Regions from separate parts of the Allobosea sp. 29B genome, predicted to be linked through region 1. Evidence: predicted binding sites of a transcription regulator. Region 1 holds the regulator's gene; each other region holds the start of a gene.
What was found. Region 1 encodes PhoB, which activates phosphate uptake and scavenging genes when phosphate is short. Its sites were predicted from a motif close to TGTCATNNANCTGTCAT; they were not measured.
Positions count from the first base shown of each region.

Region 2: a site for PhoB is predicted at 2,128-2,144, ahead of GV161_RS15385 (esterase-like activity of phytase family protein). Genes of this name have one in related genera too.
Region 3: a site for PhoB is predicted at 1,047-1,063, ahead of GV161_RS10095 (DUF2794 domain-containing protein). Genes of this name have one in related genera too.
Region 4: a site for PhoB is predicted at 2,048-2,064, ahead of phnD (phosphate/phosphite/phosphonate ABC transporter substrate-binding protein). Genes of this name have one in related genera too.

Region 1 covers NZ_LR733817.1:2,272,705-2,277,040, reverse strand. Annotated here, with positions in the region: gene GV161_RS11150 (GcrA family cell cycle regulator) at 1-369, shown strand, start outside; gene GV161_RS11145 (hypothetical protein) at 445-762, opposite strand; gene GV161_RS11140 (NUDIX hydrolase) at 835-1,260, shown strand; gene GV161_RS11135 (YnfA family protein) at 1,269-1,589, shown strand; gene phoB (phosphate regulon transcriptional regulator PhoB) at 1,599-2,297, opposite strand; gene phoU (phosphate signaling complex protein PhoU) at 2,325-3,047, opposite strand; gene pstB (phosphate ABC transporter ATP-binding protein PstB) at 3,085-3,885, opposite strand; gene pstA (phosphate ABC transporter permease PstA) at 3,914-4,336, opposite strand, start outside.
Region 2 covers NZ_LR733817.1:3,163,642-3,167,977, forward strand. Annotated here, with positions in the region: gene dnaJ (molecular chaperone DnaJ) at 1-345, shown strand, start outside; gene GV161_RS15370 (CsbD family protein) at 405-596, opposite strand; gene GV161_RS15375 (helix-turn-helix transcriptional regulator) at 685-1,506, opposite strand; gene GV161_RS15380 (hypothetical protein) at 1,641-2,063, shown strand; gene GV161_RS15385 (esterase-like activity of phytase family protein) at 2,200-4,336, shown strand, end outside.
Region 3 covers NZ_LR733817.1:2,061,554-2,065,889, reverse strand. Annotated here, with positions in the region: gene GV161_RS10105 (NAD-glutamate dehydrogenase) at 1-39, opposite strand, end outside; gene GV161_RS10100 (peroxidase-related enzyme) at 263-811, shown strand; gene GV161_RS10095 (DUF2794 domain-containing protein) at 1,141-1,509, shown strand; gene GV161_RS10090 (Bax inhibitor-1/YccA family protein) at 1,592-2,368, opposite strand; gene GV161_RS10085 (FtsX-like permease family protein) at 2,586-4,336, opposite strand, start outside.
Region 4 covers NZ_LR733817.1:3,910,377-3,914,712, reverse strand. Annotated here, with positions in the region: gene groES (co-chaperone GroES) at 2-289, shown strand; gene groL (chaperonin GroEL) at 337-1,974, shown strand; gene phnD (phosphate/phosphite/phosphonate ABC transporter substrate-binding protein) at 2,126-3,040, shown strand; gene GV161_RS18965 (DoxX family protein) at 3,171-3,554, shown strand; gene GV161_RS18960 (ABC transporter ATP-binding protein/permease) at 3,686-4,336, shown strand, end outside.

The DNA of each region.
Region 1 (4,336 bases):
CCGCGCCCGCGCAAGCCAGCGGCCCGCCCACCGAGCCACCCGGCCGGCCATCAGAACGGTGGCTCTGGGCTGACTCGCGGCAACACCGCGCTGGCCCCGCAGTTCGCGCCCGAGATCGCGGCCGAAGCACAGGTCGAACGCGCTCCGGCGCCGGCCGAGGACGTGGTCGTGCCGTTCTCCGAGCGGGTCACGATCATGGATCTGCGCGAATATATGTGCCGCTGGCCGATGGGCGACCCGACCACGCCGGAGTTCCGCTTCTGCGGCGGCCGCAGCGCGACCGGCATGCCCTATTGCACCTATCACGCCCGGATCGCCTACCAGCCGGCAGCCGACCGGCGCCGCGACCGCAAGCCCATCCGCGCCTGAGCGCTCGGAACTGAGTGGCACGACCATGAAAGCCGGCCGAAAGGCCGGCTTTTCGTTGTCGAGGCAGTTCCTGTGTCAAAGCAGGAAGTGAAATCCGAAGCCCAGGATGACGAAGCCCGCCGCGACGACCTGCGCCACGAAGAGCGGCTGCAGGCGCGAGGCCTTCTCGGCTTGATCAGCGGCCTTCTCGGCCCGCGACATGTGGTCCCTGGCCTTGAACTGCTCGGGACCGCCATCCCCTTCCAGATCCATCCGCACCGTGATGAACGCGATGACCAGGCCGAGTATGCCGAGACCGAAGAAGCCGACCAGGCGGAGCGCGCCATAGCCGACGCCGATCAACAGCGCGGCGAGAAAGGGAAAGGCGATATAGTCCCATTTGGTGAAGCGCATGAAGGCAATCTGCGGGAACCGCGCATCGTCGTCCAGCCGATGCAACCGAACGCCAAACGGCAAGGAGAGAGCATGGGTCCTGTCGAATATGCCTGCGCGCTGCCGATCCGGGATGGGCAGCTCCTGTTGGGCTTGCGGGCTCCGCACCGCCGGAACCGCCCCTCCTGCTGGGATACGATCGGCGGCCATGTCGAGCCAAGCGAGGCCGTCGAGGCCGCCCTCGTCCGCGAGCTGCAGGAAGAGCTCGGCGTCACGACGACGGTCTTCCGCCGTTTCGAGACGATCGAGACGACCGAGACGGATGGCGTCACGCCCGCACTCTGGCATCTGTTCGCGGTCATCGAATGGACCGGCGGCGAGCCCAGGATCAGCAATGACGAGCATAACGAGATCCGCTGGTTCACCTTCGATCAGGTCCGATCGCTGACCCCGCTGGCATCGGAGGCCTATCGCCCGGTCTTCGCCCGGCTGGCCGCGGCTTTCGGGCCGGAAGCGTAGGCATCAGCATGGCGACATTCGCGACCTACGCAGGCGCGGCGCTGGCGGAGATCGCCGGCTGCTACGCCTTCTGGGCCTGGCTCAAGCTCGGCAAGCCGGTCTGGTGGCTGCTGCCGGGCCTGGGATCGCTCGCGGCTTTCGCCTGGCTGCTGACCCTGCTCGACAATCCAGCCGCCGGGCGCGCCTTCGCCGCCTATGGCGGCGTCTATATTGTGGCGTCGCTGGCCTGGATGGCGCTGGTCGAGAAGATCGCGCCCGACCACTACGACCTGGCCGGCGCCGCGCTCTGCCTCGCCGGCGCGGCGGTGATCGTCGCCGCGCCGCGCTGACAGAAGCGCTCAACTTCGCGCAAAAGTCTCGTCGAAGGCATAGCCGGCGCCGCGCACCGTGCGCAGCGGGTCCTTGGCATTGGCGGGCGTGATCGCCTTGCGCAGGCGCCCGACATGAACGTCGACGGTGCGCTCGTCGATATAGACGTCGCGGCCCCAGACGGCGTCGAGCAATTGCGCCCGGGAATAGACCCGGCCCGGCGCCTGCATCAGGAACTCGAGCAGGCGGAACTCGGTCGGTCCGAGATGCAGCTCGGCCCCGGCACGGCGGACACGGCGGGTGGTGCGGTCGAGTTCGAGATCGCCGGCAGCAAGTAAGCCGGCAACGTGGCCGGGCTTGGCACGGCGCAGCAGCGCCTGGATGCGGGCGATCAGCTCGGGCAGCGAGAAGGGCTTGACGACATAGTCGTCGGCGCCGGTGGCAAGGCCGCGCACGCGCTCGGTCTCCTCGCCGCGGGCCGTCAGCATGATGATCGGCACGCGCTCGGTGTCGCGGCGCGTGCGCAGGCGCCGGCAGAGCTCAATGCCGGAGAGGCCGGGCAGCATCCAGTCGAGCAGGACGAGATCGGGCGTATGGTCGCGCAGATGCAATTCGGCGTCGTCACCGCGCGCCACGCTGTCGACCTCGAAGCCCTCGGCCTCAAGATTGTAGCGCAGCAGCAGGGTGAGCGGCTCCTCGTCCTCGACGATCAGGATGCGTGCGGGCATGTCAGGGTCCGTTCAAGCCCCGCCAGTTCAGCCATTGGCTGCCGGCAGGTCGACGAGGATGTTGGTGGTGTCGAGCTTCGGCCGGGTTTCGTCCATGGACTGGCCGGTGACGAGGTAGTGGATGGTCTCGGCGATGTTGGTGGTGTGATCGCCGATGCGCTCGACATTCTTGGCGCAGAACAGGAGGTGCGTGCAGAAGGTGATGTTGCGCGGATCTTCCATCATATAGGTCAGGAGCTCGCGGAACAGCGAGGTGTAGAGCGCGTCGATCTCGTCGTCGCGGCGCCAGACATCCATCGCCTTCTGCTCGTTGCTAGCGGCATAAGCGTCGAGCACGTCCTTGAGCTGGGCCTGAACCAGGCGGCTCATATGCTCGAGGCCGACCACGGCGCGATGCGGCGGCGAGAACTGGCCGGAGATCGCGACGGCGCGCTTGGCGATGTTCTTGGCGAGGTCGCCGACACGCTCGATGTCGGCGGCGATGCGGATCGCCGAGATCAGCTCGCGCAGGTCGTTCGCCAGCGGCTGGCGGCGGGCGATGGTCAGCACCGCCTTTTCCTCGACCTCGCGCTGGAGATTGTCGAGGCGCTGGTCGGCGCTGATGATCTTCTGGGCGAGCGCGGTGTCGCGGCGCACCAGCGCCACGGTGGAGTCGCCGAGCATGCGCTCGGACATGCCGCCCATCTCGGCGAGGCTGCGGCGCAGCCCTTCGAGATCGGCGTCGTAGGAGCGGACGATATGGTCGGACATGGGGCGTATCCTTGGGGCTTGCCGACGCTTCGGAATGTCAACCGAAACGGCCGGTGACGTAGTCCTGCGTCTGCTTCTTATGCGGGTTCATGAAGATGTTGTTGGTGGCGTCGAACTCGATCACCTCGCCAAGGTACATGAAGGCGGTGTACTGCGAGATGCGCGCCGCCTGCTGCATGTTGTGGGTGACGATGACGATGGTGAAGTCGCTCTTCAGCTGCTCGAGCAGGTCCTCGATCTTGCCGGTCGAGATCGGGTCGAGCGCCGAGGTCGGCTCGTCGAACAGGATGACCTCGGGCTTCTGCGCGATGGTGCGCGCGATGCACAGGCGCTGCTGCTGGCCGCCGGAGAGGCCCATGCCGGAGCTCTTCAGCTTGTCCTTGACCTCGTCCCAGAGGGCGGCACGGCGCAGCGCGCCCTCGACGCGGTCGTCGAGCTCCGACTTCGGCGGCTTCTCGTAGAGGCGGATGCCGAAGGCGACGTTGTCGTAGATCGACATCGGGAACGGCGTCGGCTTCTGGAAGACCATGCCGATGCGCGAGCGCAATTCGTTCACGTCGACATTGTTGGAGATGATGTTGCGGCCGTCGAGCAGGATCTCGCCGGTCGCCTTCTGCTCGGGATAGAGCGAGTAGATGCGGTTGAAGATGCGCAGCAGGGTCGACTTGCCGCAGCCCGACGGGCCGATCAGCGCGGTGACGTGCCGGTCACGGAAGTCGAGGTTGATGTTCTTCAGCGCCTTGTGCTCGCCGTAGTAGAAATCGAGGTTCTTGACGGCGATGCGAACGGGAGCTTCGGCGTCCAGCGTCTGCGGGCTCAGTTCAAGGGTCGAAAGCATCTGCATGGTCCTTCCGATCGGACGCTTATCACTTGCCGCCGCGCACGATGCGCCGGGCGATGATGGAAAGCACGAGGATTGAGACGGTGATGATCAGCGATCCCGCCCAGGCGAGCTGCTGCCAGTTCTCGTAAGGGGCGGAGGCGAACTGATAGATCGTCACCGGCAGGTTGGAGACGCCGCCGACGAGGTTCGGCGAGAACCAGAAATTATTGTTGAGCGCCGTGAAGATCAGCGGCGCAGTCTCGCCGGCGATGCGGGCGAGGGCCAGCAAGATGCCGGTGACCATGCCCGACTTCGCCGCCCGCCAGGTCACCGAGGTGATGACGACGGAGGGCGGGGCGCCGAGCGCAGCGCCCGCCTCGCGCAGGGAGCCGGGAACAAGGCGCAGCATGTCCTCGGTGGTCCGCACGATCACCGGGATCGCGATTATGCCGAGAGCAACGCCGCC
Region 2 (4,336 bases), 890 kb from region 1:
GACCTGTTCTGCCGCGTGCCGATCGGCCTGACTTCGGCCGCGCTCGGCGGCGAGATCGAGGTGCCGACGCTGAACGGTGAAAAGGCCCGGGTGAAAGTCCCCGAGGGTACCCAGACCGGCAAGCAGTTCCGGCTCAAGGCCAAGGGCATGAGCGTGCTGCGCTCGCGCGAGATGGGCGATCTCTATATCCAGGTCCTGGTTGAGACGCCGCAGAAGCTCACCGCCCGCCAGCGCGAATTGCTGATGGAGTTCGAGCGCGAGAGCTCGGGCGCCACCCATCCCGAGACCGCTGGCTTCTTCGGCCGGGTCAAGGATTTCCTCGGCGGCCTCGGCGGCGCGGCCTGAGACAGAAAAACGGGCGCCTCGCGGCGCCCGTCCTTTTTTGATCGGAGCCGGCCTGATTCTCAGGCCTTGTCGATCACTTTCTTGACCGCGTCCTTGGTCTTGCCGATCGCCTGCTGGGCCTCGCCCTTGCGCTCCTGCATGATACCTTCGGCTTCGAGGCCGGGCTTGTTCAGCGCCTTGCCGGCGGCCTGCTTGACGTTGCCGGCCGCTTCGTTGGCCATGCCCTTGATCTTGTCGGCGGTGCTGCCCATGGACGTTTTCCTTTTCGAATGACGCGAAATCGGTGCGGTAGCGCCGGTTCGGTGGAAGAACGTTGCCGCCAACTTTTGGTTCCGCCTCTCAGGCGGATGCATTGGCCTCCGCAATCGCGCGCAGCGCCCGGCCCGTCGCCTCATCGGCGGGGAAGAAGGTCTCCAGCGCCAGCTCCGACAAGGTCACGTCGACCGGCGTGCCGAACACCGTCGTGGTCGAGATCAGTGACAGTTCGGTCTCGCCCAGCCGCAGGTGCAGCGGCAGTACGATCGGCGGCTCCGCCTCCTCTTGCGCTCTACCCTTGACGACCGGCGCGGCCGGGACGGGATAGCTCAGCAATTCGGTCAGGAGTTCGGCCAGCAGCGGGTCGGCCGTGGCGCGAATCTGCTGGCGCAACCGCGCGATGAGATGGCCGCGCCACTCTGTCAGATTGATGATCGCCGGAGCGAGCCCCCGCGGGTGCAGGCTGAGTCGCAGCACATTGACCGGCGGGCGCAGCAGGTCGGCATCCTCGACGACCGCGAGCATCGGCGCGATCATCTTGTTCGCCGCGAGCAGGGTCCAGTGCCGGTCGACCGCCACGGCCGGGTAGGGCTCGTGCCCCTTGAGCAGCAGGTCGATGGCGCTGCGGGCCGCCTGCAGGCTGGGGTCTTCCAGCGAACGTTCGAGATAGACCGGTGCATAACCGGCCGAGAGCAGGAGCGCGTTGCGCTCGCGCAGCGGCACGCCGAGATGCTCGGCGAGCAGCAGCACCATGTCCCGGCTCGGTATCGAGCGGCCGCTCTCGACGAAGCTCAGATGCTTCTGCGAGATCTCGGCTTCGAGCGCGAGGTCGAGCTGGCTGAGACGGCGCAGCTGGCGCCAGTCGCGGATGAGATGCCCGATCGCGGGCTGCTGATGCTTGTTCATGACAGGCAAGCTAGCCGCAGCCGCGCCGCCATCCAATTACCTCCGGCTTAATCGACCGGCCGCCGGGCTTTCGGCAGCATGGCCTCCATCAGCAACCGCCCCGGCTGAGACGGGGCTTGAACCGGAGAACGACCATGGCCTTCATCCAGTCCTCGCGTTTCCTGCGCAATGCCCTTGCCCTCGATGCCGCCGCCTGCGCCACGACCGGTCTGCTGCTGAGCGTCGGCGCCGGTTCGCTCTCCGGCCTGCTCGGCTTTCCGGCGGAGTTCCTGCGTGGCGCCGGTCTCCTGCTCCTGCCCTGTGCTGCCCTGCTTGCGTTCTTCGCCAGCCGGCTGCGCCTGCCGCGCCTCGCGGTCTACGCCGTGATCGGCGTCAACATCCTCTGGATTGCCGACAGCGTGCTGATCCTGGTCGCCGGCTGGTTCGCGCCGACCACGCTCGGCATCGCTTTCGTCCTGGCCCAGGCCGCGGCGGTCGCGATCGTTACCGAACTCGAGGTGATCGGCCTGAAGAAGTCGGTCACGGAAGCCGCCGGAGCCGAAGCCGCACTGCGCTGACCAGCCTCTTTCCCAGATCACGCCGTTGCGGCTCTCCCGCGGCGGCGTTTGCTTTGCGACGACTTGTCACGAAACTGTCGCCTGTGCTCACTAGCCGGAAGGCCTGCCTCCCCACCCTGCGGAACAGGACCGTCCCATGCGCAAATCCCTTGTCCTTGCGGCTCTCGCGACGTTCCTCGCTGGCGGAACGGCGCTCGCCGAGCCGACCTTCAACCGCATCGCCACCTTCCAGGTGCCGCTGAATCTCCCGGCTGATCGCGACGCGAAGAAGAAGACGGTCGCGGAGATCATTTCGGCCAACGAGGCCGGAACCCTGCTCGCCTATACCGACGCGGAGCAGAAGGCGATCGGCCTGATCGACATCACCACCGCCAATGCGCCCAGGCCCGCCGGCTTCATCCCGGTCGGCGGTGAGCCGACCTCGGTCGTGATCCTCGGCGAGCGCGCCTTTGCCGTCGTCGTCAGCTCCGGCGACAACTTCAAGGAGCCGGCCGGTCATCTCGCCTCCATCGATCTGAAGACGAAGCAGGTCGTGGCCAAATGCGAGCTCGGCGGCCAGCCGGATTCGATCGCGCTGACCAAGGACAAGGGCAAGCTCGCCATCGTCATCGAGAACGAGCGCGACGAGAAGCTGAACAAGGGCGACCTGCCGCAGCTTCCCGCCGGCAATCTCACCTTGGTCGGCATCAAGAGCGGCGAGGCCGACTGCGCCTCGAAGCAGATCGTCGACCTCACCGGCATCGCCGCGGTCGAGCCGACCGATCCGGAGCCGGAATTCGTCGACGTCAACCAGGACGGCCTCGCCGTGGTGACGCTGCAGGAGAACAACCACATCGCCGTGGTCGACACCAAGACCGGCAAGCTCGTCGCGCATTTCCCGGCCGGCACCGTCGATCTCACGAACATAGACAAGACCCGCGACGGCCAGATCAAGCCGGTCGAGGAGCTGAAGGGCGTGCGCCGCGAGCCCGATGCGGTGCGCTGGCTCGACAATGACCGCTTCGTCACTGCCAATGAAGGTGACTGGAAGGGTGGTTCGCGCGGCTTCACCATCTTCCGCAAGGACGGCACGGTCGAGTTCGACGCGGGCAACATGGTCGATCACATCGCCATCCGCCTCGGCCATTACCCGGAGAGGCGCTCGGCTGCTAAGGGCAGCGAGCCGGAGGGCATCGAAGTCGGTACCTATAATGGCGAGCGCCTGTTCTTCGTTGGCCTGGAGCGGGCCTCGCTCGTGCTCGTCTTCAAGGATGAGGGACCGGGCAAGGCGCCGCGCTACCTGCAGGCGCTGCCGGGCGGCATCGCGCCTGAAGGCCTGCTGGCGATCCCGCAACGCAATCTCTTCGTCAGCGCCTCCGAAGCCGATCTCGGGGAAAAGGGTGGCGCGCGCTCGGCCGTGACCATCTATGAGCGCAGCGAGGCGCCGGCAGCCTATCCGACCATCGTCTCGGCCGATGTCGACGGCCTCCCGCTCGGCTGGGGCGCGCTCTCAGGCCTCGCCGCGCATCCCGAGCTTCCGGGCCAGCTCTTCAGCGTCACCGACAGCGCCTATACGCCCTCGCGCATCCTCGAGATCGACGCGTCGAAGAAGCCGGCGACGATCACCGGCGCGATCACCGTGACCAAGGATGGAAAGCCCGCCTCCTACGATCTCGAGGGGATTGCGACGCGTCCCGGCGGCGGCTTCTGGCTGGCTTCGGAGGGAGCCCCTGAGCGCAAGGAGAAGCCGACGCAGAACCTGCTGCTGCGCGCCTCGGCCAAGGGCGAGATCGAGGAGGAGATCGCCCTGCCGGAAGAATTCGCCGCCAAAGCGATCAACCAGGGCTATGAGGGCGTCGCCGTCACCGGCTCCGGCCAGAACGAGACGGTCTGGATCGCAGTCCAGCGCGAGTGGAAGGACGACCCCAAGGGCAAGGTCAAGATCCTGACCTACAAGCCTTTTACCAAGAGCTGGGGCATCCTCCACTACCCGCTGACGGCTCCTGCCGCCGGCGCCTGGATGGGTCTCTCGGAGCTGACCTATCTCGGCGACGACAGCTTCGCGGTGATCGAGCGCGACAACCAGTTCGGCACCAAGGCGGTGAAGACGCTGGCGACCTTCTCGGTCAAGGGATTGAAGCCGGCGCCGTTCGGCTCCTCGGAGATCCCGACGGTCGAGAAGAAGCTGCTGCGCGACCTGACGCCGGACCTGATGAAGCTCGGTGGCTACGGGCTCGACAAGGTCGAGGGCATGGCGGTCGACAAGGATGGCAACCTCTTCGTCGTCACCGATA
Region 3 (4,336 bases), 210 kb from region 1:
GACGGCTGCAGCCGTAGCATTCGCTTCGCGCTTGGCCATAGTCTTCTTCCCCCTGCTATTTTGCCGAAGCGATGACATAGCTCACCGGCCGCTGCAACTTTCGTCGGATGCCAGCAGCCAGATTGCACCAATATGGCGCGGACACGGCAGCTTGTGCCCGATCCGCGCGGATATCAGCGTAAGGAATGCAGAGATGACGAAGAAGCATGACAAAGCGATGGTGGGTGAGCAGCCTGCGAAGCAGGACGCGCCGCCTGCCGTGATGGCGCTCTCTCTGCCGCGAGCCGAGCTTTCCGAGCCGATGCAGGCCTATTTCGCCAAATGCGAGGAAAAGCTCGGCTATATCCCGAACGTCCTGGCCGCCTATTCCCATGACGACGCCAAGCTCCAGGCCTTCGCCAGCTTCTACAATGATCTGATGCTGGCCCCGTCCGGCCTATCGAAGCTGGAGCGCGAGATGATCGCGGTCGCAGTCTCCAGCGTGAACCGCTGCTATTACTGCCTGACCGCGCATGGCCAGGCGGTGCGCCAGCTCTCGGGCGACCCCGTGCTCGGCGAGATGATGGTGATGAACTACCGCGCCGCTCAGCTCTCGCGGCGCCACCGCGCCATGCTCGACTTCTCGGTGAAGCTGACGGAAGAGCCGCACAAGATCGAGGAGGAGGATCGGCAGGTCCTGCGCGCCGCCGGCTTCGGCGAGCGCGACATCTGGGACATCGGGGCGGTCGCCGCCTTCTTCAACATGTCGAACCGAATCGCCTCGGCTGTCGATATGCGGCCCAATCCCGACTATCACGGCGCGTCGCGGTAAGGATCCCGGCCAAAAGAAAACGGCCGGCGGAGACCGCCAGCCGTGAGTTGGCTTCGACTCGTTGGCCCGGCCCGCCGCAGCGCCGGAGGGGCTGGGGGGCTGACGTGTCCGGAACCGGACAGGCCGGGCCGCCGAAGCAACGAATCGGAGTTGAGCCCCGCAACGGGGCGCTCGCTTGGCGCAAGCGCGGCAAAATCATGGCAATCGCCCTGGAGCCGGAGAAGGATGCCGGGCCAGTCATCAATCTGTCTTGCGGCGCCCTTGCCAGCGCTGGAGGGCGGGCGCATCATCCCTGGCCGGGTAACGGCCGGCGATGAACAGGAGGCGCGATGAGTGAAAGCGAAACTCCGCCAGGTCAGCGAGTGGGCGCTGTCGTCACCTTTCCGGCTGCTGCCGCGCCCTCCTCTGTGACCTTCGATCGCCGTGAGCTGAACGAGCTGCTCAACCTTTATGGCCGCATGGTCGCGGCTGGCGAGTGGCGCGATTACGCCATCGATTTCCTGCGCAACAAGGCACAGTTCTCGGTTTTTCGCCGCACGGCCGAGGTCCCACTCTACCGGATCGTCAAGGACCCGTCGCTGGCGCGGCGGCAGGGTACCTATTCGGTGGTGACCGCGACCGGGCTGATCCTGAAGCGCGGAGCCGAACTGAGCCGGGTGCTCAAGGTGCTCGACAAGCGGTTGAGCGTGGTGAGCTGAGATCGCCACACATGGGCTTGGCCCCAAAAGAAAAACCCCGGCCTTGCGGCCGGGGTTTCGTGTTTTCAGGCTGTTGCCCTGATCACTCCTGGCGCGAGCCGAAGAGCGAGAGCAGCATCTGGAACATGTTGACGAAGTTCAGGTAGAGCGACAGGGCGCCGTTCACCGAGAGCTTCGCGGCCGACTCGGAGTCCATGTCCGAGTACAGGTACATTTCCTTCAGGCGCTGCGTATCCCAGGCGGTCAGGCCGGCGAAGACCAGCACGCCGATCACCGAGATGGCGAAGGACAGAGCGCTCGAGGCCAGGAAGATGTTGACCACCGAGGCGATCACCAGGCCGATTAGGCCCATGATCAGGAACGAGCCGATGCCCGACAGCGACTTCTTCGTAGTGTAGCCGAACAGGCTGAGGCCAGCGAAGGAGGCCGCGGTGATGAAGAACACCTTGGCGATCGATTCACCGGTGAAGACCACGAAGATCGACGACAGCGAGATGCCCATCACCGCCGCGAAGGCGAAGAACATGGCGCGCGCGGTCGACGAGCTCATGCTCTCGGCCTTGAACGAGAAGAAGAAGATGAAGGCCAGCGGCGCCAGCATCACCACCCACTTCAGCGGGCTGAGGTACAGCGCCTGGCCGAGCGGCGTCAGCGCGGTGACCTTGCCCGAGGGCGAGTAGCCGGCGATCGCCAGCATCGAGATGCCGATCGCCATCAGGCCGGTGATGGCCAGGCCGATGCTCATGTTGTTGTAGACGCCGAGCATGAACGAGCGCAGGCCCTGGTCCATCTCGACGGCGCTGGTCTGCTGGGCGCGGCCGGTGCCCCAGACCTGAGCGTTGCGGTCGAAATCGCTCATGGAGAGAGTTCCCCTTGAAACTTTGCCTGGCGGACATCGCCCTTGCGACACCCACCGCCGCGCACCAACGTGGCGACATCGCGAAATATGAGGGGGATCGTGCAGGCTTACAAGGGGGCCGCATGGTTAGCGGGGCGCTCGGCATAGAAATTCGTCGCCCAGTCGATGCAACATTACGCTCTGTTCATGTTTATGTCCGACCGACTTGAGTCAGACCTCATAAATTCCTCAGATGAGAAGCGGGCGCTTTCGACAGTATCTGCAGCGTTCCGATCAATCCGAACACGACGGTGACCACGATGGCTGCAGTCGCAGCGATAATAGCGCCTGTCGGATCAGGGACGAAATCTATCTTCATCACTTGCGTGACGACCCCCCAGCCCGCGGCGGCACCTGCCAGAAGCCCGAAGAGGGCGGACACGACACCGATGCCTGCGTATTCGAGGATGTACGACGAAAGTATGAAGCGGCGAGTCGCGCCGAGCGTCTTCAGGATCATCGCGTCATAGAGCCGCGCCCTCTGTCCGGCCGCCAGAGCACCGGCCAGCACCAGCAAGCTCGCGCTGATGGCGAGGCCGGAGGCGCCGCGAATCGCACCGGCGAGCTGGCCGACGATGGTGTTGACCGCCTCCAGCGCGTCCTTGACCCGAACCGCCGTCACCGCCGGGAAGGCGATGGCGAGCTGACGCATCAGCGCGGCGTCGCTGGCCGCGGGCGTCGCGCCCTTGTCGGTGACGGTGGCGAGGTTGGTGTGCGGCGCGCCGGCGAAGGTGTTCGGCGAGAACACCATGACGAAGTTGATGCCGAGCGAGCGCCATTCGATGTCGCGGAAATTGGCGATGCGCGCGCTGATGTTGCGGCCGAGCACGTTGACGGTCAGCTTGTCGCCGAGCTTGAGGCCGAGCCCCTCGACGGCGCGGGCATCGAAGGAGACCAGCGGCTCGCCGCGATAGTTCTCCGGCCACCACTCGCCCGAGGCGAGCCTGGAGGCCTCGGGCATGGCGGTCGAATAGGTGATGCCGCGGTCGCCCTCGAGCACCCAGGCCATCTGCTCGCTCGCCTTGATCTGCTCGGCCGGGACGTCGTTCACGCTGACGATGCGGCCGCGCATCATCGGCACGCGCTCGACATGGGCGCCGGGGCGCTGCTCGGCGAGGAAGCGATCGAAGGCGGCGGCCTGGGCGTTGGGGATGTCGAGGAAGAAGAAACTCGGCGCCTTCTGCGGCATGGACTGGGTCAGTTGCCGGCGCAGGCTGACGTCGATGAAGGCGAGCGTCGAGAGCAGGGCGACGCCCAGGCCCAGCGACAGCACCAGCGACTGGGTCAGCGCGCCCGGCCGATAGGTGTTGGCGAGCGCCATGCGCAATGCCGGCCGCTTCGGACGCCCGGCCCGGCGGGCCAGTGCCATCAGGCCCCAGGCGATCAGCCGCAGCAGCAGAAAGATGCCGGCGGCGGCGCCGATATAGATCAGCGCGATGCGCCGATCATAGGCGAAGACGAGCGCGACGCCGACGAGGCCGGCAAGCGCGGCCAGGAAGATCGCCCGATAGAACCAGCGCGGCTGGCGCCGATCGGGTTCGATCTGGTCGCGGAACAGCGCCGAGACAGGAACGTCATGGGCGCGGCCGAGCGGGATGATGGCGAACACCAGCGCCGTCAGCAGCCCGTAGAGCGCGGCGATGGCGAGTTCGACCGGAGCGAGCGTTGGCTCGAATGGCAGCGGCAGGATGTCGGCAAGCATATAGCCAAGCGCGAAAGGCGCGGCAGCGCCGAGCGCGAGCCCAATCGCGATGCCGAAGCCGGCGACGAGCATGACCTCGGTCAGATGGATGGCAACGACCCGGCCGCCGGTGGCGCCGATCGCCTTCAGCGTGGCGAAGTCGAGCCGCTTGGCCTCGACGAAGCGGCGCACCGCATTGGCGACGCCGACACCGCCGACCAGGAGCGCGGTCAGTCCGACCAGGGTCA
Region 4 (4,336 bases), 1.6 Mb from region 1:
CATGAAGTTCCGTCCGCTGCATGACCGCGTTGTGGTCCGTCGCCTTGATGGCGAAGAGAAGACCAAGGGTGGCATCATCATCCCCGATACCGCCAAGGAAAAGCCCCAGGAAGGCGAGATCGTCGCCGTCGGCCCTGGCGCCCGCGACGAAGCCGGCAAGCTGGTTGCGCTCGATGTCAAGAAGGGCGATCGCGTCCTCTTCGGCAAGTGGAGCGGCACCGAGGTCAAGATCGACGGCCAGGATCTCCTGATCATGAAGGAATCCGACATCATGGGCATCGTCGGCTGAGCAGCCAGACGCCCACCCGTCCGTAGAGTTCAATCAGGAGTAGTCTCATGGCTGCCAAAGAAGTTCGCTTTTCCACCGACGCCCGCGACAAGATGCTGCGCGGCGTGGACATCCTCGCCAATGCCGTAAAGGTCACGCTGGGTCCGAAGGGCCGCAACGTCGTGATCGAGAAGTCGTTCGGCGCCCCGCGCATCACCAAGGACGGCGTCACCGTCGCCAAGGAGATCGAGCTCGCCGACAAGTTCGAGAACATGGGCGCTCAGATGGTCCGCGAAGTCGCTTCGCGCCAGAACGACCATGCCGGCGACGGCACCACCACCGCCACCGTGCTCGCCCAGGCGATCGTCCGTGAAGGCGCCAAGTCGGTTGCGGCCGGCATGAACCCGATGGACCTGAAGCGCGGCATCGACCTGGCCGTCGAGGCCATCGTCGCCGACCTCAAGAAGAACTCCAAGAAGGTCACCTCGAACGCGGAAGTCGCGCAGGTCGGCACCATCTCGGCGAACGGCGACGAGTCGGTCGGCAAGATGATCTCGACCGCCATGCAGAAGGTCGGCAACGAGGGTGTCATCACCGTCGAGGAAGCCAAGACCGCCGAGACCGAGCTCGACGTCGTCGAGGGCATGCAGTTCGACCGTGGCTATCTCTCGCCCTACTTCATCACCAACGCCGAGAAGATGGTCGCCGAGCTCGAGGACCCCTACATCCTCATCTTCGAGAAGAAGCTGTCGTCGCTCCAGGCGATGCTGCCGATCCTCGAGGCAGTCGTGCAGACCGGCAAGCCGCTCCTGATCATCGCCGAGGACGTCGAGGGCGAGGCTCTCGCCACGCTCGTCGTCAACAAGCTCCGTGGCGGCCTGAAGGTCGCGGCCGTCAAGGCTCCGGGCTTCGGTGACCGCCGCAAGGCCATGCTCGAGGACATCTCGATCCTGACCGCCGGTCAGATGATCTCGGAAGACCTCGGCATCAAGCTCGAGACCGTGACGCTCAACATGCTCGGCCGCGCCAAGAAGGTGCGCATCGAGAAGGAGAACACCACGATCATCGACGGCGCCGGCAAGAAGAAGGACATCGAGGGCCGCGTTGCGCAGATCAAGGCGCAGATCGAGGAGACCACCTCGGACTACGACCGTGAGAAGCTCCAGGAGCGCCTGGCCAAGCTCGCCGGCGGCGTCGCGGTCATCCGCGTCGGCGGCGCGACCGAGGTCGAGGTCAAGGAGAAGAAGGACCGCGTCGACGATGCCCTGAACGCCACCCGCGCTGCGGTGGAGGAAGGCATCCTGCCGGGCGGCGGCGTCGCCCTCCTGCGTGCGCTGTCCTCGGTCAAGGGCATCAAGACCCAGAACGACGACCAGAAGACCGGCGTCGAGATCGTCCGCAAGGCGATCGCTGCTCCGGCCCGCCAGATCGTCGACAACGCCGGCGGTGACGGCGCGGTCGTGATCGGCAAGCTGCTGGAGTCGAAGGACTACGCCTGGGGCTACAACGCCCAGACCGGCGAGTACGGCGACCTGGTCAAGGCCGGCATCATCGACCCGACCAAGGTCGTGCGCACGGCGATCCAGGACGCGGCTTCGATCGCCGGCCTGCTGATCACCACCGAGGCGATGATCGCCGAGGCGCCGAAGAAGGACGCCCCGATGCCCCCGATGGGCGGCGGCGGCATGGGCGGCATGGACTTCTGATAAGAAGTCCGGGCTCTCAAGCTCGATCGATACGAAGGCCCGGTGCAAGCCGGGCCTTTTTCGTTTGCCGGCGCGTCGCGCAACCGACATCGCATCGTAACGGCGCTGACGCCGCCTGCTGATCGGATGGGTTTCCTTCGGAGACCCGATCATGATCACCCGCCGCCTGCTGCTCGCCGGCTCCGCTTCGAGCCTCGTCTTGCCCGCCCTTGCCCAGCAGGATTGGCGGCAGGCGATCAAGGAGGTGCGCTTCGGCGTGTCCTCGGCGGAGAACGAGGCGACCGCCGTCGCGCGGAACCAGCCGGTGGTCGATTATCTCGCGCAGAAGCTCGGCGTGCCGGTGAAGCTCTACCGGGTCAGCGACTATGCGGGGCTGGTCGAGGCGATGCGCGCCGACCAGCTCGAATTCGCCCGCTTCGGGCCGGCGGTCTATTCGCTCGGCCGGCGCGTGCTCGGCGACAAGCTGCAGCCGCTGTTCCGCGATGTCGATAACAACGGCCAGGAGGGCTACTACTCGGTCGTGGTCGTGCGCGCCGACAGCCCCTATCGGACGATCGCCGACCTCAAGGGCAAGAGCTTCGCTTTCGCCGATCCGAACTCGACCTCGGGCTTTGCCTTCCCCGCCCATTTCCTGCGCAAGCAGGGTTTCGATCCGCAGGCGCATTTCGGCGGCACGGTCTTCTCCGGCGGCCACGACAATTCGGTGCTGGCGCTGGTGCGCGGCCAGTTCGACGGCGTCGCGACCTATCAGGTCAACGAGCACTCCGGCGTCGTGCAGCGGCTGGCGCTGCGCGGCATGATCCCTGCCGATGCGACGCGGGTGATCTGGACGTCCCCACTCATCCCGGCGAGCCCGTTCTCGACACGGGCGAACCTGCCCCCTGCTCTCAAGGATGCGTTCGTCGCAGCCATGATGACGATGAAGGACGAGGCCCCGGAGGTGTTCAGGGTCTTCACTGACGGGCAGGTGTCGCGCTATGCGCCGGCGAAGCACGAGGACTATCTCGACGTCATCGCCGTGACGGATGAACTGGAAGCGCGGCGCAAGCAGAAGCCGGGCGGCTGAACCCCGGTTCGGCAACGAGCCGCTTTGCACAGCTACGAGCGCCCGCAGGCTTGCGTCGACTTTGGTTGTAGGCCCTAGATCGCGACTGGTGCGGCATCCTGCCGCGCTCATGCTTTCGGGGGTCCTTTTCATGAACAACCCTGCCCTGGGCGATGCCGCCAAGCTGGTCGGCCGCATCCTGCTCGCTCTGATGTTCGTGCTCGCCGGCTGGTCCAAGATCAGCGGCTATGCCGGTACGCAAGGCTACATGGCCTCAGCCGGCGTGCCGGGGATCCTGCTGCCGCTCGTCATCATCGTCGAACTGCTCGGCGGCCTGATGATCGTCATCGGCTTCAAGACCCGCCTCGTCGCTCTTGCCCTGTGCGCCTTCACCCTCGCCGCCACAGTGCTGTTCCACATGAACTGGGCGCAGCCGATGCAGCAGCTCCTGTTCATGAAGAACCTGTCGGTCGCCGGCGGCTTCCTCGTGCTGTTCGCGGCCGGCGCAGGCGCCTATTCGGTCGACAGGGAGTAAGTCCCATCACAAAACGCTGAAAAAGCGCGGCCCGGTCTTGAGCCGGGCCTTTTTTGTGCGCAGGGCTGATCTACAACGCTTTCTCCTAAGCAGTGCGTCTCCCGCGCTGATTCCCCGACAAGGACGATGCCATGCGCCTGTTGAGTTTCGCCGTCGCCGCGCTTGCCGTGATCGCACTCGTGGTCGGCCAGCAAAGCGGCAGCCACGGCATCCTCGGCCTCGGCGCCGTCGGCCTGCTGCTGGCATTCGCCACCTTCCGGGCGACCGAGATCAGCACCTTCCTGAAGGTCTTCTCGGTCATCTTCGCGGTGGAATACGTGGCGACCGGCGCCGGCGCGGTGTTGGCGCAGGTCGGCTTCTGGCCGTCCGACTGGCAGGCGATCGCACCGCCCGCGAGCCTGCCGACGACGATCGCCGTCTTCGGCATCCTCGTCTACGGGATCTCGTTCATCCCGGCGATCCGGCGCATCGCGCGGCTGGCCTCGCCTTATTTCGAGGCGCCGGAAGCGACCACAGCACAGCTCTGGCCCGCGAAGCCCTTCTCGATCGGCACGGGTCGGCTCGGCATCGCGCTGCTGGTCTTCCTGGTGGTGCTCAACCAGATCCAGGTCGGCATCTCGCTGCGCCTCTCCTTCTTCAACCGCGATTTCTACAACGCGATCCAGGAGAAGGACGCGGCGACCTTCTGGTACCAGCTGATCTACGTCTTCAGCGTCTGGGCGGCGATCTTCGTCATCTCCAACCTGATCGAGATGGTCGCCAACTACACGCTCCTGATCCGC